Regions from separate parts of the Bradyrhizobium sp. P3_C3 genome, predicted to be linked through region 2. Evidence: predicted binding sites of a transcription regulator. Region 2 holds the regulator's gene; each other region holds the start of a gene.

Region 1 (7,007 bases), on a different contig from region 2:
GATCCCCGCCCCTGGCACAGGATGTTCTGGCTGCGCGCATAATGTACGATGTCGTGCACGGTGAGGAAGTAGTGCGCGTATTTCAGCTCGGCGATCAGCGCGAGCTCTTTCTTCAGGGTCGTGCGCAGCTTGTCATCGATCTTGCCGCCGAAATATTTGTCGACGCCGGCCCAGGTCAGATCCTCCAGATGCCCTTGCGCGGTCTTGCCCCGCGGCACCGGTTCGTCCGGATACTGGTATTTGAGCTGGTCGAGCGTGAAATCGATCTTGCCCGCAAAGCGCATGGTCTCCGCGATCGCCTCGGGAAAATCTCGGAACAGCCGCGACATTTCGCGTGGCGTCTTCAGGAAGCGCTCGGCATTGGCTTCGAGCTTCCGTCCGACCGCCTCGATCGTGGTCTTTTCCCGGATGCAGGTGAGCACGTCCTGAAGCGGACGGCGGCCGGGATCGTGATAGAGCACCTCGTTGGTCGCGAGCAGCGGCACGTTTGCCTTGGCGGCGAGATCATCGAGCCGCGCCAGGCGGCGGCGGTCGTCGCCGCGATAGACCAGGCTCGCCGCCAGCCACACGCCCTCGGCGCGGCTCGCCCTGAGCTTGGCGAGAACATCCAGCGCCTGCTCGGGCTCGAAGCGATGCGGCAGCGTCAGGACCAGGAGCTGGCCCTCGGAAAACTCGAGAAGGTCGGCAAAAGTGAGATGGCATTCGCCCTTCTCGATCCGCGTGATGTCGTCGCCGCGCTTGCCCCTGGTGAGGAGCTGGCACAGCCGGCCATAGGCGGCGCGGTCGCGCGGATAGACAAAAATGTCGGGCGTGCCGTCGATGAAGACGATGCGCGCGCCGATCAGCAATTTCGGCTTGTGCAGCACCTTGTCATTGTCGAGCTCCTTGTAGGCGCGCACGACGCCGGCGAGCGTGTTGTGGTCGGCAATGCCGATCACGGGAATGCCGAGGATGCTCGCCTGATGCACATAGGCGCGCGGATCCGAGCCGCCGCGCAGGAAGGAGAAATTGGTGGTGATGCCGATCTCGGCATAAGCGGGCGTGGTCATGCGAAGAGACCGTGCACATACCAGTTGGGAGGAATGGGTTTGCCTTCGTCGTCGAACACCTCTCCTTCGTAAAGACCGTCGCGAAAGATCCAGAAGCGCAGGCCTTCGGCATCTTCGATACGGAAATAATCCCGCGTCAATTGCTTGCCGTCCTGCCGCCACCATTCCATCGCGATACGCTCGGGCCCTTCCACCCGCACGACCGCATGCAGCGCGCGCCGCCAGGTGAACTGATGCGGCGGGCCGTCCGGCACGGTCGCGAACGGCACCTTGATCGGCTCCGGTCTGTCGAACAGCCGCAGGGGGCGCTGCGGCGGCTCGCTCTCGGCGCGCGCCGGCCATTCGGCCTGCATGGCCACGGCGAGATGGTGCTGGGCCGGCGCGGCCAGCACCGCACATTCCGGGATATGGGTATCCTCAGGCAAATGCACGACGACGCGCTTTCCGCCGATGCGCGCGGCGATGCGGTCGATCAGCGCGGCGAGCTCGTCATTGTCGTGGACATGGGCGTCGAGATCGCGCTGCTCCTGCACCACGATCTCGGTGCGGCTCGCCGACAGCCGCACCATGTCAAAGCCGAAGCCGGGATCCAGCGGATCGGCGAGCGCATCGAGGCGCTCGCGGAACAGCCGGTCGATGACTTTGCTTTGCGTCACAGGCCGCCCGGTCTCGACCATGATCGCGCGCACCACGCCGTCGGTACGAAAGAAGGCGGCTTCCAGCCGCCGCGCGCCCTTGCCCTGCTTCTCCATGGACGCGATCAGCGTATCGGCGAGCCGCGACAGCGTCATCGCGATCATGGTGTCGGTGGCGATCGGTTCGGCGAAGCGCTTCTCCACGATGTAATCCGGCAGCGGTTTGCGCGGATTGATCGGGGCATCGCCATGCCCCTGCGCATGCGCGAGCAGCGTGGAGAACCGCGCGCCGAACCGCGCCGTGATCTCATGCGGCTCGCGCGAGGCGACATCGCCGATGGTTTTCAGGCCGGCGCGGCGCAGACCAGTGGTGATGGCCTCGCCCGCACCGAGCGCGGATACCGGTAGCCGGCTGATCGCCGCCGCCTCCCCGCCATCGGCGACGATGGTGCCGGAGGCCTGCCGCGTCAGCGTGTGCGCACAGACCGAGGTGCCGGCGATCGCCGCGCTGACGGCAAAACCCTGACGGGCGAGCGCGCGGACGAAGGTCTGCAACAACGCAGCCTCGCCGCCGAACAGATGCGCGCAGCCGGTGATGTCCAGAAACAGCCCGTGCGGCGGATCGAGCGCCACCAGCGGCGTGAAGCGGTCGCACCAGTCGGCGACGTCGCTGAGCGTCTTCGCATCGGCCACGACATCGGCGTCGAACACTTTCAAGTCCGGACACATCGCCCGCGCATTGGCCAGGGGCTGGCCGATATACAAGCCGAGGCGCTCGGCGGCTTCGTCCAGCGCATGGATCACCAGCGCATTGTTGTCCTTGATGACAACGATGCTCGGATCATTGGTCTTACCCAGCGCGCCGAAGAACCGCTGAATCCGATCGATGGGCAGGCGCGGCAGCCACAGGCTGAGGATACGTCGACGGTTCAGAGAACTGGCACTCATCACATTTCCATTCCATGATCCACCGGCCGCACGGGCCATGACGATTGCGCAAGAGCTCCGCATCGAAGCGCGGCGCGCCCCAGGCACTCCATGCCGGGCCCGGCGGCGAATGCGCCGCGCGCAGCATCCATCGCGTCTCCGCGGTCGAGGGCAGCGGCTGCGCGGCCATCCGCAACATCAGGCCGGTGACACCGGAGCCTTGCGCGGCCAGCGTCAGCTTGCGGCTCGCCACGAGATCGAATTGCCGCGTCTCACCCCAGAGCTCGAGCACGACGGCGCCAAGCGCGTCGCAGGCGAGCGCATCGGCCGAGGTCCGCAACGCGCTCTCGACATCGGCGGCGCGCACCATCACCACGCGGCGCGGATCGAGACCGATCTCGGCAAGCCCGCTCATCGACAACGCGCCGGTCTCGAGTTCCGAAAAATCCTGCCGCACCCACAGCAGCGGCCGGCGCCGCGAGACACGCCCCGCAAGCCCCATGACAAAACCCGTCGCAGCGGTTCCCTGCCGGCCCTCGCAAAACACCTCGTGGATCACCGCGCGCGCGAGCCCGCCCTTCAGCGCGCTGTCGACCTCGCCGTGGCCGAGCGCGACGCGATCGTGCTGATGCACGACCTCCGCCGTCTCGATGCGCTCGATCTGGCCGCGCAAGGTCGCAAGCGCGTTCATCCGTGCGCCGCTCATATACGCCGCTCCTTCAGAGGTGATTGCCGAGGTTCTCAAAAATAAGAACCTGCGGCTGGCTCATTTGTTCATGATATGTTCTAATATAAAGCTAACAGCGGCCGGGGAGTCAATCGAATTGGTGCTCATCCGGATTCGTAAGCTGAATCAAAGGGATTCCACGATGGACGTACAACGCAAGCTGGAGATTCTGGCTGATGCCGCCAAATACGACGCGTCGTGCGCCTCCAGCGGCACCGAGAAGCGGGATTCCAGCGATGGCAAGGGCATGGGCTCGACCGCACCGGGCCTGGGCATCTGCCATTCCTACGCGCCGGACGGACGCTGCATCTCGCTGCTCAAAGTGCTCCTGACCAACGCCTGCAACTACGACTGCCTTTATTGCGTCAACCGCGCCTCTTCCAACGTGCCGCGTGCCCGCTTCACCATCGACGAAGTGGTCAAGCTCACGCTCGACTTCTACCGGCGCAATTACATCGAGGGCCTGTTTCTCTCCTCCGGCATCATCCGCAGCCCCGACTACACCATGGAGCAGGTGGTCAGCGTCGCGCGCAAACTGCGCGAGGAGCATCACTTTCGCGGCTACATCCATCTCAAGACCATTCCCGAGGCCGACGACGCGCTGATCGCGGAAGCCGGCAAATATGCCGATCGCCTCTCCATCAACATCGAGATGCCTGAGGAGACGAGCCTGCAGCAATACGCACCGGAAAAGGATGTGCGCGCGATCCGCCGCACCATGGGCCGGCTGCGGCTGAAGCTCGACGAGGCCGAGGAAAACCGCAGCACAAAGACGAAGGCCAGGCCGCAGCGTTTTGCACCGGCCGGGCAAAGCACGCAGATGATCGTCGGCGCCGACACGGCCTCCGATCACACCATCCTGCACACCAGCGCCAATCTCTACGGCTCCTACAGGCTGCGGCGCGTCTATTACTCCGCCTTCAGCCCGATCCCCGATGCCAGCCGCGCTTTGCCTCTGGTACAGCCGCCGCTGCTGCGCGAGCACCGGCTCTACCAGGCCGACTGGCTGATGCGGTTCTACGGTTTCGACGTTGCGGAGATCGTTGACGACAGCGCGATGCTGTCGCTCGACATCGATCCGAAGCTCGCCTGGGCGCTGCGCCATCGCGACCGCTTCCCGCTCGACGTCAACCGCGCCAGCCGCGAGGAGCTGTTGCGCGTGCCCGGCTTCGGCACCAAGGCGGTCGAACGCATCATCGCGACACGACGCACCACCACGATCCGCCTCTCCGATCTCGCGCGGCTGCATGTGCCCCGCAACAAGGCGCTGCCTTTCATCGTCCTCAGCGATCACCGGCCCGCGCCGCACCGCCTCGACGAGGCGCGGCTGATCGAACGGTTCAAGCCGAAGGCAACACAACTGGGGTTTGGCTTCTGATGCAGTACATCACCCTCGACACCGAAACCGATTTCGACGGCTGGCGCAAAGCCGCGCGGTCGCTCGTGCTGCATCATGTGCAGCCGACCGATGTCACCTGGACCGTACAAGGCGGCGAAGCCGAGTTGTTCGCACCGCCCGCGCCGTCTCCGATACTTGAGGTGAACGACGGCACCTTCAACGTCTCGGCAAAATTCGTCGAGCTCGCCAAGGCCGCGATCCTGCATCGCGACGGCGAGCGCTTTGCGATCCTCTATCGCCTGCTCTGGCGCTTGAAAGACAATCACGATCTCATCGAGGTCGTGACCGATCCCGATGTCGCGCAGGTCACGGCGATGGCACGAGCGGTTCATCGCGACGAGCACAAGATGCATGCCTTCGTGCGCTTCCGCGAGATCGGCCGCGAACGCGCGGCGCATTACGTCGCCTGGTTCGAGCCGGAGCATTACATCGTCGAGCTCGCCGCACCGTTCTTCGCCAAGCGCTTCGCCGACATGCCCTGGTCGATCCTGACACCCGATCTGTGTGCGCATTGGGATGGCCACGCGCTCTCGTTCACGTCGGGCGTGAGCAAGAACGAAGCACCCGGCGAAGACCGGCTCGAGGAAACCTGGCGGCGCTACTACGCCAGCATCTTCAATCCGGCGCGGCTGAAGGTGAAGGCAATGCAGACGGAGATGCCGAAGAAATATTGGAGGAACCTGCCCGAGGCGTCGATCATTAAGCCCTTGATCGAGGACGCCGAGCGCATGACCGGCGCCATGATCGCCAATGCTGCAACCGATCCGCACAAGCCCCAGAGGCGGCCGGAGGCTCCGATGCCACGCAAGCTGGTTGCCGACGATCTCGAAGCGCTCCGCGAGGAGGCCGCCCATTGCCGCGCCTGCCCGCTCTACAAGGACGCGACGCAGACCGTGTTCGGCGAGGGCCCGAAAGACTCGACCATCATGCTGGTCGGCGAGCAGCCCGGCGACAAGGAAGACCTCGCCGGCCATCCGTTCGTCGGCCCGGCCGGCCAGATGCTCGATCGGGCGCTTCAGGAAGCCGGCGTCGACCGCAACAAGGTCTACGTCACCAACGCGGTCAAGCACTTCAAATTCGTGCCGCGCGGAAAGATCCGTCTGCACCAGAAGCCGGCGACGCCGGAGATCCGGGCGTGCCGGCAATGGTACGAGCGGGAAGTTTCGGCAATCCAGCCCGAGCTCATCGTGGCGATGGGCGCCACCGCCGCGCAAAGCGTGTTCGGCAAGATCACCCCGATCGGCAAGACCCGTGGCCGGCTCATAGACCTGCCCGACGGGCGCAAGGCGCTGGTGACAGTGCACCCGTCCTATCTGCTGCGACTGCCCGATCCGGAAGCCAAAGTGCTGGAATATCAGCGCTTTGTCGAAGACCTGAAGATTGCCGCCGGTTTGCAGAAGAAAGCCGCACGCGCCGCCTAAATACTGGCAAATACTGGAGGGAAAGCGACTTTACGACGCAGCTGTCATCCAGCCTTCAAATCCATCGCGGACAATAGCCCTTCAAATTAGTTAAGGGGGCGTCTAAAAATGACAGATGTTGCATTCGACCGTGCGGTAGGCGATCCGACGCCTGTCCAGCCGGCTTCCAGGCCAAATCTCGACAAGGGTTTTAACCCGCTCACGATGATCCTGTTCTTCGGCATCCTTGCCGCAGGCCTGCTGTTCGTTGCCTACAGCATCTATGTCGACGTCAACGCGACCGGCACGAAGGTGACGACCTTCCTGCCCTACATCCTCCTGTTCGTCGCGCTGCTGATCGCGCTCGGCTTCGAATTCGTCAACGGCTTCCACGACACCGCCAACGCGGTGGCGACCGTGATCTACACCCATTCGCTGCCGGCTGAATTCGCGGTGATGTGGTCGGGCTTCTTCAACTTCCTCGGCGTGCTGCTGTCCTCCGGCGCGGTCGCGTTCGGCATCGTCTCGCTGCTGCCGGTCGAGCTGATCCTCCAGGTCGGCTCCAGCGCCGGCTTCGCCATGGTGTTCGCACTGCTGATCGCCGCGATCATCTGGAACCTCGGTACCTGGTATTTCGGCCTGCCCGCCTCCTCCTCCCACACGCTGATCGGCTCGATCATCGGCGTCGGCATCGCCAATGCCGTCATGCGCGGCCGCGACGGCACCTCGGGCGTCGACTGGAGCAAGGCCACCGAGATCGGCTACGCGCTCCTGCTGTCGCCGCTGTTCGGCTTCATCTGCGCCGCCGTGCTGCTGCTGTTGCTCAAGTTCATCGTGCGCAACCCGGCGCTCTATGCCGCGCCCGAAGGC
Region 2 (7,007 bases):
CGCCTCTCCGTGCGCAAGGGGACTGCGCCCGAGGTCGGCAGCTTCGTGCAGTTGAAGGCGCGGCTGTTGCCGCCGTTGTCGCCGGTGCGCCCCGGCAGCTATGACTTTTCGCGCGACATGTTCTTCCAGGGCATCGGCGCCTCCGGCTTCGTGATGGGCACGATTGCGGCATCGGTGCCGCCGGATGCCGGTGGCTTGCGGCTGCGTTATGCCGCCTTCATGCAGGGTCTGCGCGATGCGATCGACGCGCGCATCCGCGCCACGCTCGAGGGCGACAACCGGGCGATTGCGACCGCGCTGCTCACGGGCCGGCGCGATGCGATCACCACGCCCGTCAACGACGCCATGTTCATCTCGGGGCTCGGACATGTGCTCTCGATTTCCGGCTATCACATGGCGGTCGTCGCCGGCGTGGTCTTCTTCGCGGTGCGCGCGCTGCTGGCGTTGATCCCTGGAATGGCGGCCGGCTTTGCCATCAAGAAATGGTCGGCGGCTGCGGCGCTGGTCGCAGCCGCGTTCTATCTGCTGCTGTCGGGCGCGGAGGTCGCGACGCAAAGATCGTTCTTCATGACGGCGGTGGTGCTGATCGCGGTCATGGTCGATCGCCGTGCCATCACCTTCCGCACGCTGGCGGTGGCCGCGCTGATCGTGCTCGCGGTCGCACCGGAAGCACTTGTGCATCCGAGTTTTCAAATGTCCTTCGCCGCGACGCTCGGACTGGTGGCACTGGTGCAGATCGGCATGCCGAACCTGTTTGCGTCGCCAGATCATTCCGCGACCGCGCGGATTGCAATGTGGGGCGGGCGCGAGATCGCGATGCTGTTCCTGGCCTCGCTGATCGCGGGGCTCGCGACCACGCCCTATGCCGCCTTCCATTTTCACCGCGTGACGCCGTTCGGCGTGCTCGCCAACCTCGGGGCGATGCCGGTGGTCTCGGCCCTGGTGATGCCCGCGGGCCTGTTGGGCTTGATTGCAGCGCCGTTCGGACTCGATGGTCCGTTCTGGTGGCTGATGGGGATCGGCATCGACTGGATGGTTGCGGTGTCGCGCTGGGTGGCCGCTTTGCCGGGCGCGGTCGGCCGCATCTCGGCTTTCGGCATCGCACCGCTGATCGCGGCAAGCTTGGGGATCATCGTGATGGGCTTGTTGCGCACGCCGTTGCGCTGGGCCGGCGCGGTGGTGTTGTTGGCCGCGATCCTCTGGGGACTGTGCGCGCGGCAGCCCGATGTCCTGATCGCCGGTGACGGCCAGAGTGTCGCGGTGCGGGGCAGGGATGGGCACCTGCATCTGATCAGGTCGAGCAAGGATAGTTTTCTTCTGAAGGAATGGCTCGCGGCCGACGCCGATCCGCGCGATGCCGGGAGTGCGTCACTGGCTGCCGGCGTGTCGTGCGACGAGGCCGGCTGCGTGACGCCGCTCGCCGACGGGCGCCTGGTCGCGCTGGCCTTGCGCATCGATTCACTGGCTGACGATTGCAGCCGTGCCGCGCTGGTGGTGACGGCGCGGCCGGCGCCGCCGGATTGCGCAGCGATGGTTGTCGACCGTCAGCGTCTCGCAAGGCAGGGCGCGCTGGCACTGACGCGAAGCGGCGACGGCTTTGCGGTTCAGGCGGCGAAGGCAAGGGGGGCAGATCGTCCGTGGTCGCCGGCGGCCGCCGGTGAGGCGGATTTCGGCGCGAGCCTTGCGCCGCAGGCGGCGGCTCCCCGCAACCGCGACGCGACGCCATCGGAAGCCGACCTACAGGCCGAGGATTGAGCGGATGGGTTACAGATACCAGGCCAGCACGGCGTCGAGCCTGGCGTTGCCGATCACCGGCAGGACGACCATCTGGCTCAGTCCAGAGGCGCTGGCCTGCAAGGCCGCGACCGAGCCGTCACGCGCGAGATCGTCGTTGAGTGCGGGCATGCCGGTGGCCCAGGCCCCGCCGATGCTGCCTTCGCCTTTGGCGATGGATTTCGTCGCATAGAGCGCGGCGAGGTCGGTCTGCGCGCTGCAATCGCCGGCGCGGAAGACCAGCGCCGAACGGGCCTCGTCCGGGACCCAGATCTCGAAGCGTCGCGCAATCGGGGTCGCCTGCGCGGAGAGAAATGTCAGCACCCAGGTCTGATCGGTGCCGGCCCGGTAGGGAACGCCGACGCCGAGATTGATTCCGACCTTGGCGGCGTCCTCCCAGCGCAGAAAACTCCTGGCATCGTGCAGATCCTTGATGACCAGCGGCAGGCCGGCTTTCCAGATGCGGCCGGGCAGGCCGAAGCCACGCGGAAATCTGGTGTGGCGGGAGTTGAATTCGAACATGTCGGCGGTGCCGTAATAGCCGTCGACGAGCCCCATCTCGTGGGAGGTTTCGGCATCGTTGTGCCAGAGCTCGATCGCGCCGACATGGGCCTCGTCGTCGCCGCAGAACAGCACCATGACGGCTTGCAGGAATTCGCCTGAAAACACCGGCACCGCCACGCCGCAGGTCAGCCCGGCGGCGATGGCCTGATCGGTCCGCTTGAAATAGGAATCGGTGAATCTGGTGAGGATCACGGGGTGGCCGCCGGCCCAGGCCTTGCCGGGAAGCCCCTCGTCATATCCGAAGTGCAGATCCTCGCTCACGTCCCTAAACGCGGACAACCCTTCGCCGTAGAGGCCGCCGCCGAATTCCAGCCGCATGCGCGTGCGGTCAGGCACCCAGAGTTCAACGACGCGAATGAAGGTCTTCATCGAACGTGCCCGCCGTCTCAAGCCGCACCAAGCATCGGCCATTTGGCTGCGGAACGGACGTTCAAAATTCAGGCAGGACAGCGCAAACTTCGTGCGGTGGGAGACGCCACGGCTTGGTCCGCCCGATGGAGTTTCGCGGGACACAAACGACACCATCTCGCCGGCCTCGGCCGGCGATGGCGATTTTCAATCCTGGCCCGACCTGCCGGCCGGGAATGGCTGCATCAGCCGATCGGCAGGCGGGTGATGGTTGTCCGGCTGTCGGTGATGGTCTGCGGCTTGTGCTCGCGCTCGCCGAGCGGCTGGGTCACCGGTAGCTGCAGCACGGTCGCACGCTGGCCTTCGACCAGCTGCGTCACCAGCACGGATTTGCCGTCGGGGAATTCGATCGCATCATGATGGCGATCGGGAATGTGCGGATCGATCTTGCCGAACTTGCCGACGCGCGAATTGACGGTGCGCGTCCAGATCCAGCGATTGTCGTAGCGGACGTTGTCGGCGAAGGCGAGCTCCGTCCCCGGGAGCAGGCAGACCGCGACGGTCGGATCGGCCGCGGAGGCAAAGCCGCGCGTCGAGGTGCCGCGGAAGGTTGTCGTGACGATCGTCTCGCCGACTTCGGCGGGACGCGACGCGACGGCATGCAGGCTGTAGTCACACATCGGGTGCTCCTCATGCAGGGATAGCGACCCACGTCTCTTAATCGAGGCGCAGGCCTCTATCAGAGTGGAAATACCAAACGTTCTGCCGGGTTGTAGGCAAATCTACGGCTCGCCGCCGCAGGCCGCAATCACATTAACTTTCCCGAATCCACCAGGAACAAAGCCCGCCCCTTTGCATTGCAGGCGCGTGTCAGCGCCCCGCAGGCGCCGACCAGCCGGAATATTGCCAGCCCGGCCGCGACGGTCGGTCGATGGTGCCGCTGGCCTTGCGGACTTGCTCGCTCACGGCGGTGTCCTTGCGGACATGGGGCCGCGATTGCGCGGCCAAGGCTTGCACGGCCAAGGCTTGTACGTCCAAGGCTTGCGACGCTGATGCTGCGATCAGCGCCACAGCAATTGTGCTCAGAACGATCCGGCGCATGACTTCTCCTCGAACCTGAAGGCCGCGAAGCAGGGCTGCTTCGTGCMGCGTGCCGAGGATTTACCGCTGGAGGAGGGGCCGGATAATCTGCGCGAAACCAGAAAGACTATCCAGCGGAAGCGGACAATCGTCCGCTCCAATCTCGGATCGGCGATGCCGATCGAAAGCGCGCGGGGCGCCCAATAACCGATACCGGCACGTCCGGTATCAATACTTCCGGTACAGCCCGATCAGCTTGCCCTGGATCTTCACCCGGTTGGGCGGCAGAATGCGGACCTCATAGGCCGCATTAGCGGGCTCGAGCGCGATCGAGGCGCCGCGGCGGCGGAAGCGCTTCAGGGTTGCTTCCTCGTCGTCGATCAGCGCCACCACGATATCGCCGGTATCGGCGCTCTCGTTGCGCTGGATCAGCGCCATGTCGCCGTCGAGGATGCCGGCCTCGACCATGGAATCGCCGCGCACTTCGAGCGCGTAATGTTCGCCCGAGCCGAGCATGTCAGGCGGTACGCTGATGGTGTGGCTGCGGGTCTGCAAGGCCTCGATCGGCGTGCCGGCCGCAATGCGGCCCATCACGGGCACCGCGACGGGGCGCTCGCCCTCGTCCGCCGGCGGGCTGGACGTCGTGCGGACCTTGCCGAGATTGCCTTCGATGACGCTCGGCGTGAAGCCGCGGCGGCTGCCGGCGGCGGCCTGAAGCTCGGGCAGCTTGATCACCTCGATGGCGCGGGCGCGGTTGGGCAAGCGCCGGATGAAGCCGCGCTCCTCGAGCGCGGTGATCAGGCGATGGATGCCCGATTTCGAGCGCAGGTCGAGCGCGTCCTTCATCTCATCGAAGGAGGGCGGCACGCCGCTTTCCTTCAGCCGTTCGCTGATGAACCGCAGGAGCTCGTATTGTTTGCGCGTTAACATCTCGACCAAAATCCCCCGGTTGATGTCGTTCGATTCCGAGACGCTGAATTCAGCAGTAAGCCGCTACATTCTCGAAACAAATCATGAACGGACACTATATGTTCGATACATGTTCCGCAACTGCTTAATTTACCGTGAACGCGACAAAGTTCGCGGAACGCACGCGAACGAAGCGCTCAGACGGGCAGCCGCAAGACCTCGCAAGGCGTGCCGGCTTCGGCCTTCGACGCGAATGGCGCGCGCACGAGAAGTGCCTGTGCCGCAGCGAGATTCGCAAGCAGCGAGGAATCCTGGTGATTGACCGGAAGGGCGAGGAGTGTGCCGTCGTCGCGCAGCTCGAGGCATGCGCGCAGGTAATCCTCGCGCTGGTCATTGGCGCCGACATCGCGGCCGAGCACCGCGCGTTCGCGGCGGTGATGAATCATCGAACGGCCCGAAAGCGCGCGAATCAACGGCACCATGAACAGGAAGCCGCAAACGTAGGATGACACGGGATTGCCGGGCAGGCCGATCACGCGCATCGCGCCGAGCCGCCCGTGCATCATCGGCTTGCCCGGCCGCATCGCGATCTTCCAGAACGCCATCGAGATACCTTCGTCCCTCAGCGCCTGCTGGACCAGATCGTGGTCGCCGACAGAGGCGCCGCCGGTCGTGATCAGGATGTCCGCGCCGCTCTCCCGCGCGCGGCCGATGCCGGCCGTGGTGGCCTCCAGCGTATCGGCGGCAACGCCGAGGTCGATGGTATCGGCGCCCTCGCTGCGGGCGAGCGCGTGCAGGGCGTAGCCGTTGGAATAGACGATCTGGCCGTGGCCCGGCGTCGTACCCGGCATCACCAGCTCGTCGCCGGTGGCGAGGATCGCGACCTTCGGGCGTCGCCGGACTGGCAGTTGCGGGTAATTCATGCCGGCGGCGAGCGCGAGGTCGCGATCGGTGAGCCGGGCCCCTTTGCGCAGCAGCACGTCGCCTTCCGAGAAGTCGACGCCGGCGGGGCGGATGTGCCGCCCCGTTACGGCGGCTTCCTTGATGGTGATGCGCTTGCCGTCCGCGATCGTGTCCTCCTGGATCACGACCGCATCAGCGTCATCGGGAACGACACCGCCGGTGAAGATACGCACGGCCTCGCCGGCGCCGATCGATCCCGCAAACGGGCGGCCCGCCGCGACCTCGCCGATCAGGGTGAGCTGGGAGTCGATCTTCGCCGCATCGACCGCGCGCACCGCATAGCCGTCCATTGCCGACATCGCCTGCGGCGGCTGCGTGCGCCGCGCCGCGACATCGCGCGCGAGCACGCGGTGGAAGGCTGCGTCGAGCGCGATCATCTCTTCAGGCAACGGCTCTGCGCCCGCCAGCACCGCGGCGAGCGCGTCGGAAACCGGCATCAGGGCCACGGGTGAAAACTCCTGCTGGGCCCGTTCGGGCAAATCGGCGGCGAGAGTTCTAGCCGAGTGCAGGCGCAGAGGCAAAACAGTGGCCGCGCAGGATGATTTATCCTGCGTCATCCGCTCTGCGATGAAGGGTGAGCATCAAGTCCGCCCCGGCATGATCCAGAAGGCGAGACAGACCGGTACGAGGATGGCCATGGCGAGGACGAGAAAGACGAGAGCCACGGCCAGCATCGGTCAGCCCCCCGGCTGCTTGTACGGACTGACGTCCGGCGCTGCGGGGCCCTGATCCTTGTCAGGCAGCGGGTCGGCCTGGGATTTCAGGTCGGCGGCCTTGCTGATCAGTTTTGCGGAAAGGTCAGAATCCGAGGTGGTTCTGGCGAATTTCATCAGCAGAGAGGCCTGCTTGGTAAGGTAGGTTTTGCCTAACACGATGATAAGCCCGATGTAGAATTCCCAACGGACTCATGAGTCCTGAGAGGGGCAATCGTTCCGGGAACTCTGTATAAAAATGCACAAAGGGTTTTGGTTCCTTGCCCCCGGGCAGAATAGTTCCATTCGCGGCCCGTCGGCTTGCCGGCCAGAGATCAGATTCCGAGCGCCTTGAGGGCGTTCCCGACGTCGCGGGGCGAGGTCACGTGGACCGTGGTCAGGCCGCGCGACCGCGCTCCTTCGATGTTCTCGGCAAGATCGTCGAAGAACACGATGCGGTTCGCCGGCACGCCGATCGCGGCCACGACATGGTCGAAGGCCTCCAGGTCCGGTTTGCGCAGGCCGATGCTGGACGACAGATACAGCTCGCGGAAATGGCCGAGCAGGCCGGCATATTCCTTCGAGAAGTGGTCCACATGCGGCCGGTTGGTGTTGGAGAAGGCGTAGAGCGGCAACTGCTTCGCCGCGCGCGGCAGCAGCTCGGCGATATCGGGCATC
Region 3 (7,007 bases), 150 kb from region 2:
CTGCACCAGCGCGAATTGATCGTCGATCTCGTTGTAGGTGTCGGTGTCGAGCACCACGCGCACCTTGCCGACCGGCGGCTCCAGCAGTTTGAGGCGGGCTGCGTCCGAGAGTGTCATCACCGTCTCCTTGGGCCGGGCGTGCCGATTGCGGATCAGGCCTTGAGCGAAATCCGGCAGACCACGTCTGCGATCTCATCCATCTGCGCGAACATGTGATCGGGCGCAAGCGCCCGCAGCGCCGCCGGCGCAGCGTAGCCCCAACTCACCGCGCCGCAGGCAATCCCCACCGCCCGCGCCGCCTCGATATCGCGGACCTCGTCGCCGATCGCGATCACGCGGCCTGGCTGCACGACCGCGCGCCGGATCACGCGGCGGAATTTCGCGGGCTTGCCGAACAGCGACGCCGCGCAGTCGAAATGCGCGAACAGGGCGGCGGACTCGCCAAGCTTCTCGCGCGCATTGGCTTCGCTATCCGACGTCACCAGCGCTAGCTGCACGCCGTTCCCGGCCAGCGTCCGCAGCATCGTCTCGACGCCCGCAAACAGCGGAATCTCGGCCGCCGCCTCCGCCTTCAGCCGCCGCGCATGGCGCGCGATCGCCGGCAGCTTCCACAGCGGTACCTCGAGCCGGGTGAGGATCTCGCGCGACGAGGCATGCCGCAGCGCTTCGATTTCGTCATCCGCGACGCGACGAAAATTGAAGCGATCGGCGACATCGTTGATGGTGCGCAGGAACCACGGAAAGCTGTCGGCCAGCGTGCCGTCGAGGTCGAAGATGGCGAGGGAGTAGGGCATTTGAGGAGGGTTTTGGAGTTCGCTGAAAAACGTGATGTGGCGTGCTATTATTTCAAGAGAATTCGAGGACAGTCATGCGACACGAGCGCATTGAAATCAACCCTGCGATCATGGATGGCAAGCTCGTTATCCGTGGGACGCGTGTGCCGGTCGAATTGGTGTTGCGGGAGCTGGGGCTGGCATGACGACCAAGGCCATCATCTCGGAATACCCGCTCTGGCTCGTGAACGAATGCGTGGCAGAGTGTGTCACCGCAATTTGCGCACGTGAACATTGATGTCGAGATCGATGTTGCTGACGCAGGTCTGCGTAGTCCGGTGAGAGCCGCCCTCGTGCCAGTGGCCATCGCGCGTGCGGGCGTTGGTGATATTGGCGAGCTTCAGGCATCGCCATTGCGGCAGCGGTCCGCTGCTTTCGCCGCCGAATTGCCAGGCGAGGACGGCTTCCTCACCCATCTTGTTGGTGCCGATGATGTGGGGGCAGAGCTCGCGATAGCGCCCCTCGTAGATGCAGGTTACCTGCTGCTCGGCGAGGATTGCCTTGCGGAAGAGCGTGTAGGTGCGGCTGGGCATCGCGGACACTTGCAGACTTTCCCCGATGATCCCGCTGACGAGGCGGAGTGAATTCTACTCCGCCGCCTCGCTCGTGCTCCGCCGCTTCGGCTTCCGCGCCTTCTTCAGCACAGGCTCCAGAAACTTGCCCGTGTAGCTCCTTGGCGCTTTGGCGATATCCTCCGGCGGGCCCCAGGCGACGATCTCGCCGCCGCCGTCGCCGCCTTCGGGGCCGAGGTCGATCACCCAGTCGGCGGTCTTGATGACTTCGAGATTGTGCTCGATGACGACGACCGTGTTGCCCTGGGCGACCAGCTCGTGCAGCACCTCCAGCAGCTTCTTGACGTCGTGGAAGTGCAGGCCGGTGGTCGGCTCGTCCAGGATGTAGAGCGTGCGCCCAGTGGCGCGCTTTGACAGCTCCTTGGCGAGCTTGACGCGTTGGGCTTCGCCGCCCGACAGGGTCGTCGCCTGCTGGCCGACATGGATGTAATCGAGGCCGACGCGGTGCAGGGTCTGGAAGGTCTCGCGCACGCGCGGCACCGCCTTAAAGAACTCGGCGGCTTCCTCGACGGTCATGTCGAGGACGTCGGCGATGCTCTTGCCCTTGAACAGGACCTCCAGCGTCTCGCGGTTGTAGCGCTTGCCCTTGCAGACGTCGCAGGTGACGTAGACGTCGGGCAGGAAGTGCATCTCGATCTTGATGACGCCGTCGCCCTGGCAGGCCTCGCAGCGGCCGCCCTTGACGTTGAAGGAGAAGCGGCCGGGCTCGTAGCCGCGCGCCTTCGCTTCGGGCAGGCCGGCGAACCATTCGCGGATCGGCGTGAAGGCGCCGGTGTAAGTCGCGGGATTCGAACGTGGCGTGCGGCCGATCGGCGACTGATCGATGTCGATGATCTTGTCGATGTGCTCGAGACCCTCGATGCGATCGTGGGGTGCGGCGCCTTCGCTGGCGTTGTTCAGCTTGCGGGCGATGGCCTTGTAGAGCGTGTCGATCAGTAGCGTCGACTTGCCGCCGCCGGAGACGCCGGTGACGGCCGTGAACAGGCCGAGTGGAATCTCGGCCGTGACGTTCTTGAGGTTATTGCCGCGCGCGTTGACCACCTTGATGGTGCGGCGATGGTTCGGCGGGCGCCGCTCCGGCACCTCGACCTCGAGCTCGCCGGTCAGATATTTGCCGGTGAGCGATTTCGGGTTGCGCATGATCTCGGCGGGCGTGCCTTCGGCGACGATGTTGCCGCCATGCATGCCGGCGCCGGGGCCGATGTCGAGGACGTAGTCGGCGAGCAAGATCGCGTCCTCGTCATGCTCGACCACGATCACGGTGTTGCCGAGGTCGCGCAGGCGCTTGAGGGTGTCGAGCAGGCGCGCATTGTCGCGCTGGTGCAGGCCGATCGAGGGCTCGTCCAGCACGTAGAGCACGCCCGTCAGTCCCGAGCCGATCTGCGAGGCGAGGCGGATGCGCTGGCTCTCGCCGCCGGACAGCGTGCCGGAGGAGCGGGACAAAGTGAGGTAGTTGAGGCCGACGTCGAGCAGGAAGGTGAGGCGCTCGCGGATCTCCTTGAGGATGCGGCCGGCGATCTCGTTCTGCTGCGTGTTCAGCGCTTCGGGCACGGTCTCGAACCATTCGCCGGCCTTCCTGACCGACAGCTCCGAGATCTCGCCGATATGCTTGCCGCCGATCTTGACGCAGAGCGCCTCGGGCTTCAGCCGGAAACCCTTGCAGCCCTCGCAGGGGACGTCGTGGAAATACTTTGCGAGCTCCTCGCGCGCCCACTCGCTCTCGGTCTCGCGATAGCGGCGGTTGATGTTGGTGATGACGCCCTCGAACGGCTTCTTGGTGTCGTAGGAGCGGACGCCGTCCTCGTAGGAGAACTTGATCTCGTCCTCGCCCGAGCCAAGGAGGATCGCGTTCTGCGTCTTCTTCGGCAGATCCTTCCATTTGGTGGTCAGCGTGAACTTGTAGTGCTTGCCGAGCGCGGTCAGCGTTTGAATATAGTAAGGCGACGACGACTTGGCCCAGGGCGCGATCGCGCCCTTGCCGATGGGGAGCTCCTTGTCGGGGATGACGAGGTCTTCGTCGACATGCTGCTCGACGCCGAGGCCGCCGCAGGCTGGACAGGCGCCGTAGGGATTGTTGAACGAGAACAGGCGCGGCTCGATCTCCGGAATCGTGAAGCCGGAGACGGGGCAAGCGAATTTTTCGGAGAACAGGATGCGCTCGGGCCCGCTCTTGTCGTGGATTTTTGCGGTCTTTTTCTTTTCTTCAGCAGGCGCAGCCGCTGCGGGCGCATCGGCGAATTCGACGACGGCGAGGCCCTCCGCGAGCTTCAGCGCGGTCTCAAAGCTTTCGGCGAGGCGCTGGCCGATGTCGGCGCGCACCACGATGCGGTCGACCACGACGTCGATGTCGTGCGGAAATTTCTTGTCGAGCGTCGGCGCCTCCGCGAGCTCATGGAAGGTGCCGTCGATCTTGACGCGCTGAAAACCCTTCTTGAGCCATTCGGCGAGCTCCTTGCGGTACTCGCCCTTGCGGCCGCGCACGACCGGGGCGAGCAGATAGAGGCGGGTGCCTTCGGGCAGCGCCAGCACGCGGTCGACCATCTGCGAGACGGTCTGGCTCTCGATCGGCAGGCCCGTGGCGGGCGAATAGGGCACGCCGACGCGCGCCCAGAGCAGGCGCATGTAGTCGTAGATCTCGGTGACGGTGCCGACGGTCGAGCGCGGGTTCTTCGACGTCGTCTTCTGCTCGATCGAGATCGCCGGCGACAGGCCGTCGATCTGGTCGACATCAGGCTTCTGCATCATCTCCAGGAACTGGCGCGCATAGGCCGACAGCGATTCGACGTAGCGGCGCTGGCCCTCGGCATAAATGGTGTCGAAGGCGAGCGAGGATTTGCCGGAGCCCGACAGCCCCGTGAACACCACCAGCTTGTCGCGGGGGATCTCGACGTCGACATTCTTGAGGTTGTGCTCGCGCGCGCCACGGATCGTAATTGCGCGCAGGCTGGATCCCGCGTTCTGCTGTTGGCGCTTCGCCTTGATCACTTCATCCATCCGAGTTGCCCTCAAGGAATCCCAAAGGTGCGCGATCGCGCCAACAAAAAAGGCGCGCGTCGCCCGGAACCGGGATCGGCGCCGATGGGTATGGCAGCGAACGTAGGAAGAACGGGAGCGGATTTCCAGTGGCGTGTGCGAATCGTCAACGGATTGTTGGCGCGCTGGCGGCATCTGGCAGGAGCGGGGCGCCCGGAACATGCGAAGGGCCGGCGCGAGGCCAGCCCTTCGTTCGCGTTTGAATGCGGATTTGGGGCAATCCGCACATGATCAGGACTTGGAGGTTCCTGTGGGAAGCTTTGTCTCAGTATTTGGCGACGACCGGGCCGCCCCAGCGGTAATTGATGCGGATCAGGCCCATGTCGATATCCTGGCCGATCCTGTCGGTGCGCGGGGCGAAGCCGCCGACGAGCGTTGCGAAGTCGGCGCTGTGATGGCCGAGGAAGACATGGTTGTACTCGCCGCCGACCGACCAGTTCTCCGCAAAGCCCCATTCCACGCCGATGCCGATGGTGTAGCCCCAGCGGGTCTGGTTGACGCTGTTGAACACCGCGGCCGGGACGCCGGGGACGAAGGTGTCGTACTTGTCGTGCGCCACCGCGGCGCCAGCCTTGCCATAGAAGAGCAGGTTGCTGACGGCGTAGCCCATCTGGCCCGTGAACAGGCCGAAGCTGTCGATCTTGGTCTGGTTGGTGAACAGCGGCAGCGCCACGCTGACATTGCTGCCCTTGAAGTCGGCCCAGTTGCCCTGGCCCTCGATGCCGAACACCCAGCGCGACTTCTGCCAGCGATAGCCGAGTTGTCCGCCGACTGTGCCACCGCCCGCATTGTGACAGCCTTCGCCAACGGCCGGATCGACAGCGATGCCGAGCGCGCGGGTCACGCCCCAGCAGGCATGGGCCAAGCCGCCGCCGCCGTTGATGCCGGCATAGATGCCGCTCCAGTCGTAGAGGGGAACGGCGGCCGCCGGTGCCTTGTAGATCGGGAGATCGGCGGCGGTAGCCGGCGCGACCGCGCCGAGTGCGAACAGGCTGACCGCAGCCAGCATCCACGTCTTCATGTCACGTCCCCAACTCGCCAAAGCCATATGCGGACGCCTTGCGCGCGCCTCACGACTCCAAGACGGTTGGGTGCATCCTCGCGCGAAAACAAAAAGGCCGGCGCAAGGCCGGCCTTTTGTAACGCGATGGCGTCGGAGGCGAAGATCAGTATTTGGCGATGAGGGGGCCGCCGAACCTGTAACTGACGCGGGCCGTTGCAATGTCAACGTCCTGGCGGATCCGATCGGCGCGCGAGAGCGTGCCGTTGTTGAACGTAAAGCGGTTGTCGCGCGATCCCATGAAGCCGTGCACATAATCGACGCCGACCACGATGTTGGGCGTTACGCCGAAATCGAGGCCAGCACCAACCGCTCCGCCCCAGCGCGTTTCATTCGCCCTGTCGAACACGAAGCCGGTGGCGGTGGTGAAGCCTTCGTATTTGTCGCTCACAACCATCGCACCACCCTTCGCGTAGAGCAGCACATTGCTCCAGGCGTAGCCGACCTGGCCGGTCACGAGACCGAAGGCGTTGATCTTCGAGCGGTCTGAGCCGACGCCGCCGGCAGCCAGGCTCGGTCCATTGGAGCCGGTAAGGTGAGCCCAGTCGCCCTGGCCTTCCACGCCGAACACCCACGACGCGCTTTGCCAGCGAAAGCCGGCCTGGCCGCCGGCCACGCCGCCGGTCGCGGTGTGGCAGCCCTCCGATGCGGGGGGAGTGACCGGCGCACCGAGGATGTTGGTGACGATGTCCCAGCAATTATGGCTCCAGCCGCCACCACCGTTGGCGCCGATGTAGAAGCCGCTCCAATCGTAGACCGCGGCGATCATCGGGGCAGGAGCTTTGGTGTAGGGCCTCGCCGCCAGATCGGCCGCCGAGACGGACGTGGTCATCGCGACTATGCCGGCGGCGGCAAGCATAAACTTGTTCAAGGCGGACCCCCCAAGGCCAAAGTTGTTGCGATCTTCGATACAACCTTTGAGGTGCGACAGTCTGTCACCGGAGGGTCACAACGCCCCGAAAAATGGAACTTGTCCGCAAGCGCTCGCGCCGTATGCGCGAAAACAAAAAGGCCGGCGCAAGGCCGGCCTTTCGTAACGTGATGGCGTCGCAGGCGAAGCTTAGTACTTCGCCACGACCGGGCCGCCGAAGGTGTAGTTCAGGCGAACGGTGCCCATGTCGACGTCCTGCTTGATACGGTCGATGCGGTCGTTGAAACCGATAAACGTAAAGCTGACATTGCGGCGGCCCATGAACAGATGGTCGTATTCGATCGCAACGGACCAGTTCGGCGCGAAACCGAATTCGAGGCCGGTGCCGACGGCGCCGCCCCAGCGCGTCTCGCTTGCGCTGTCGAGGACAACGCCGCCGATTAGACCGTTGTACTTGGCGTGCGTGACGGCCGCGCCGCCCTTCACGTACCAGAGCACGTTGTTCCAGGCATAGCCGACCTGGCCGGTGAACAAGCCAATCCCATCGATCTTGGTCTGGTTGACCAGCGGGGGCGGGGCAAGCACCAAGCTCGTATTCGAACCCTTCAGGTTGGCCCAGTCGCCCTGGGCTTCAAGGC

The links. Region 2 encodes LexA, which represses DNA repair genes until DNA is damaged. Its sites were predicted from a motif close to TGTTCNNNNTGTGTTCNG; they were not measured.
Region 1: a site for LexA is predicted at 3,383-3,400, ahead of AC1DW2_RS08435 (ImuA family protein). Genes of this name have one in related genera too.
Region 3: a site for LexA is predicted at 4,496-4,513, ahead of uvrA (excinuclease ABC subunit UvrA). Genes of this name have one in related genera too.

What each region holds. Positions count from the first base shown of each region.
Region 1 is NZ_JBFUGY010000005.1:190,813-197,819, forward strand. It holds gene AC1DW2_RS08425 (error-prone DNA polymerase) at 1-1,049, opposite strand, end outside; gene AC1DW2_RS08430 (Y-family DNA polymerase) at 1,046-2,632, opposite strand; gene AC1DW2_RS08435 (ImuA family protein) at 2,535-3,317, opposite strand; gene AC1DW2_RS08440 (putative DNA modification/repair radical SAM protein) at 3,481-4,716, shown strand; gene AC1DW2_RS08445 (UdgX family uracil-DNA binding protein) at 4,716-6,158, shown strand; gene AC1DW2_RS08450 (inorganic phosphate transporter) at 6,267-7,007, shown strand, end outside.
Region 2 is NZ_JBFUGY010000011.1:13,099-20,105, forward strand. It holds gene AC1DW2_RS14400 (ComEC/Rec2 family competence protein) at 1-1,755, shown strand, start outside; gene AC1DW2_RS14405 (GAF domain-containing protein) at 1,765-2,706, opposite strand; gene AC1DW2_RS14410 (hypothetical protein) at 2,931-3,365, opposite strand; gene AC1DW2_RS14415 (hypothetical protein) at 3,556-3,786, opposite strand; gene lexA (transcriptional repressor LexA) at 3,994-4,695, opposite strand; gene AC1DW2_RS14425 (molybdopterin molybdotransferase MoeA) at 4,872-6,083, opposite strand; gene AC1DW2_RS14430 (hypothetical protein) at 6,315-6,467, opposite strand; gene AC1DW2_RS14435 (HAD family hydrolase) at 6,665-7,007, opposite strand, start outside.
Region 3 is NZ_JBFUGY010000011.1:163,984-170,990, forward strand. It holds gene AC1DW2_RS15110 (nucleoside hydrolase) at 1-117, opposite strand, end outside; gene AC1DW2_RS15115 (HAD-IA family hydrolase) at 153-794, opposite strand; gene AC1DW2_RS15120 (DUF433 domain-containing protein) at 905-979, shown strand; gene AC1DW2_RS15125 (hypothetical protein) at 1,043-1,375, opposite strand; gene uvrA (excinuclease ABC subunit UvrA) at 1,421-4,399, opposite strand; gene AC1DW2_RS15135 (outer membrane protein) at 4,704-5,459, opposite strand; gene AC1DW2_RS15140 (outer membrane protein) at 5,605-6,369, opposite strand; gene AC1DW2_RS15145 (outer membrane protein) at 6,559-7,007, opposite strand, start outside.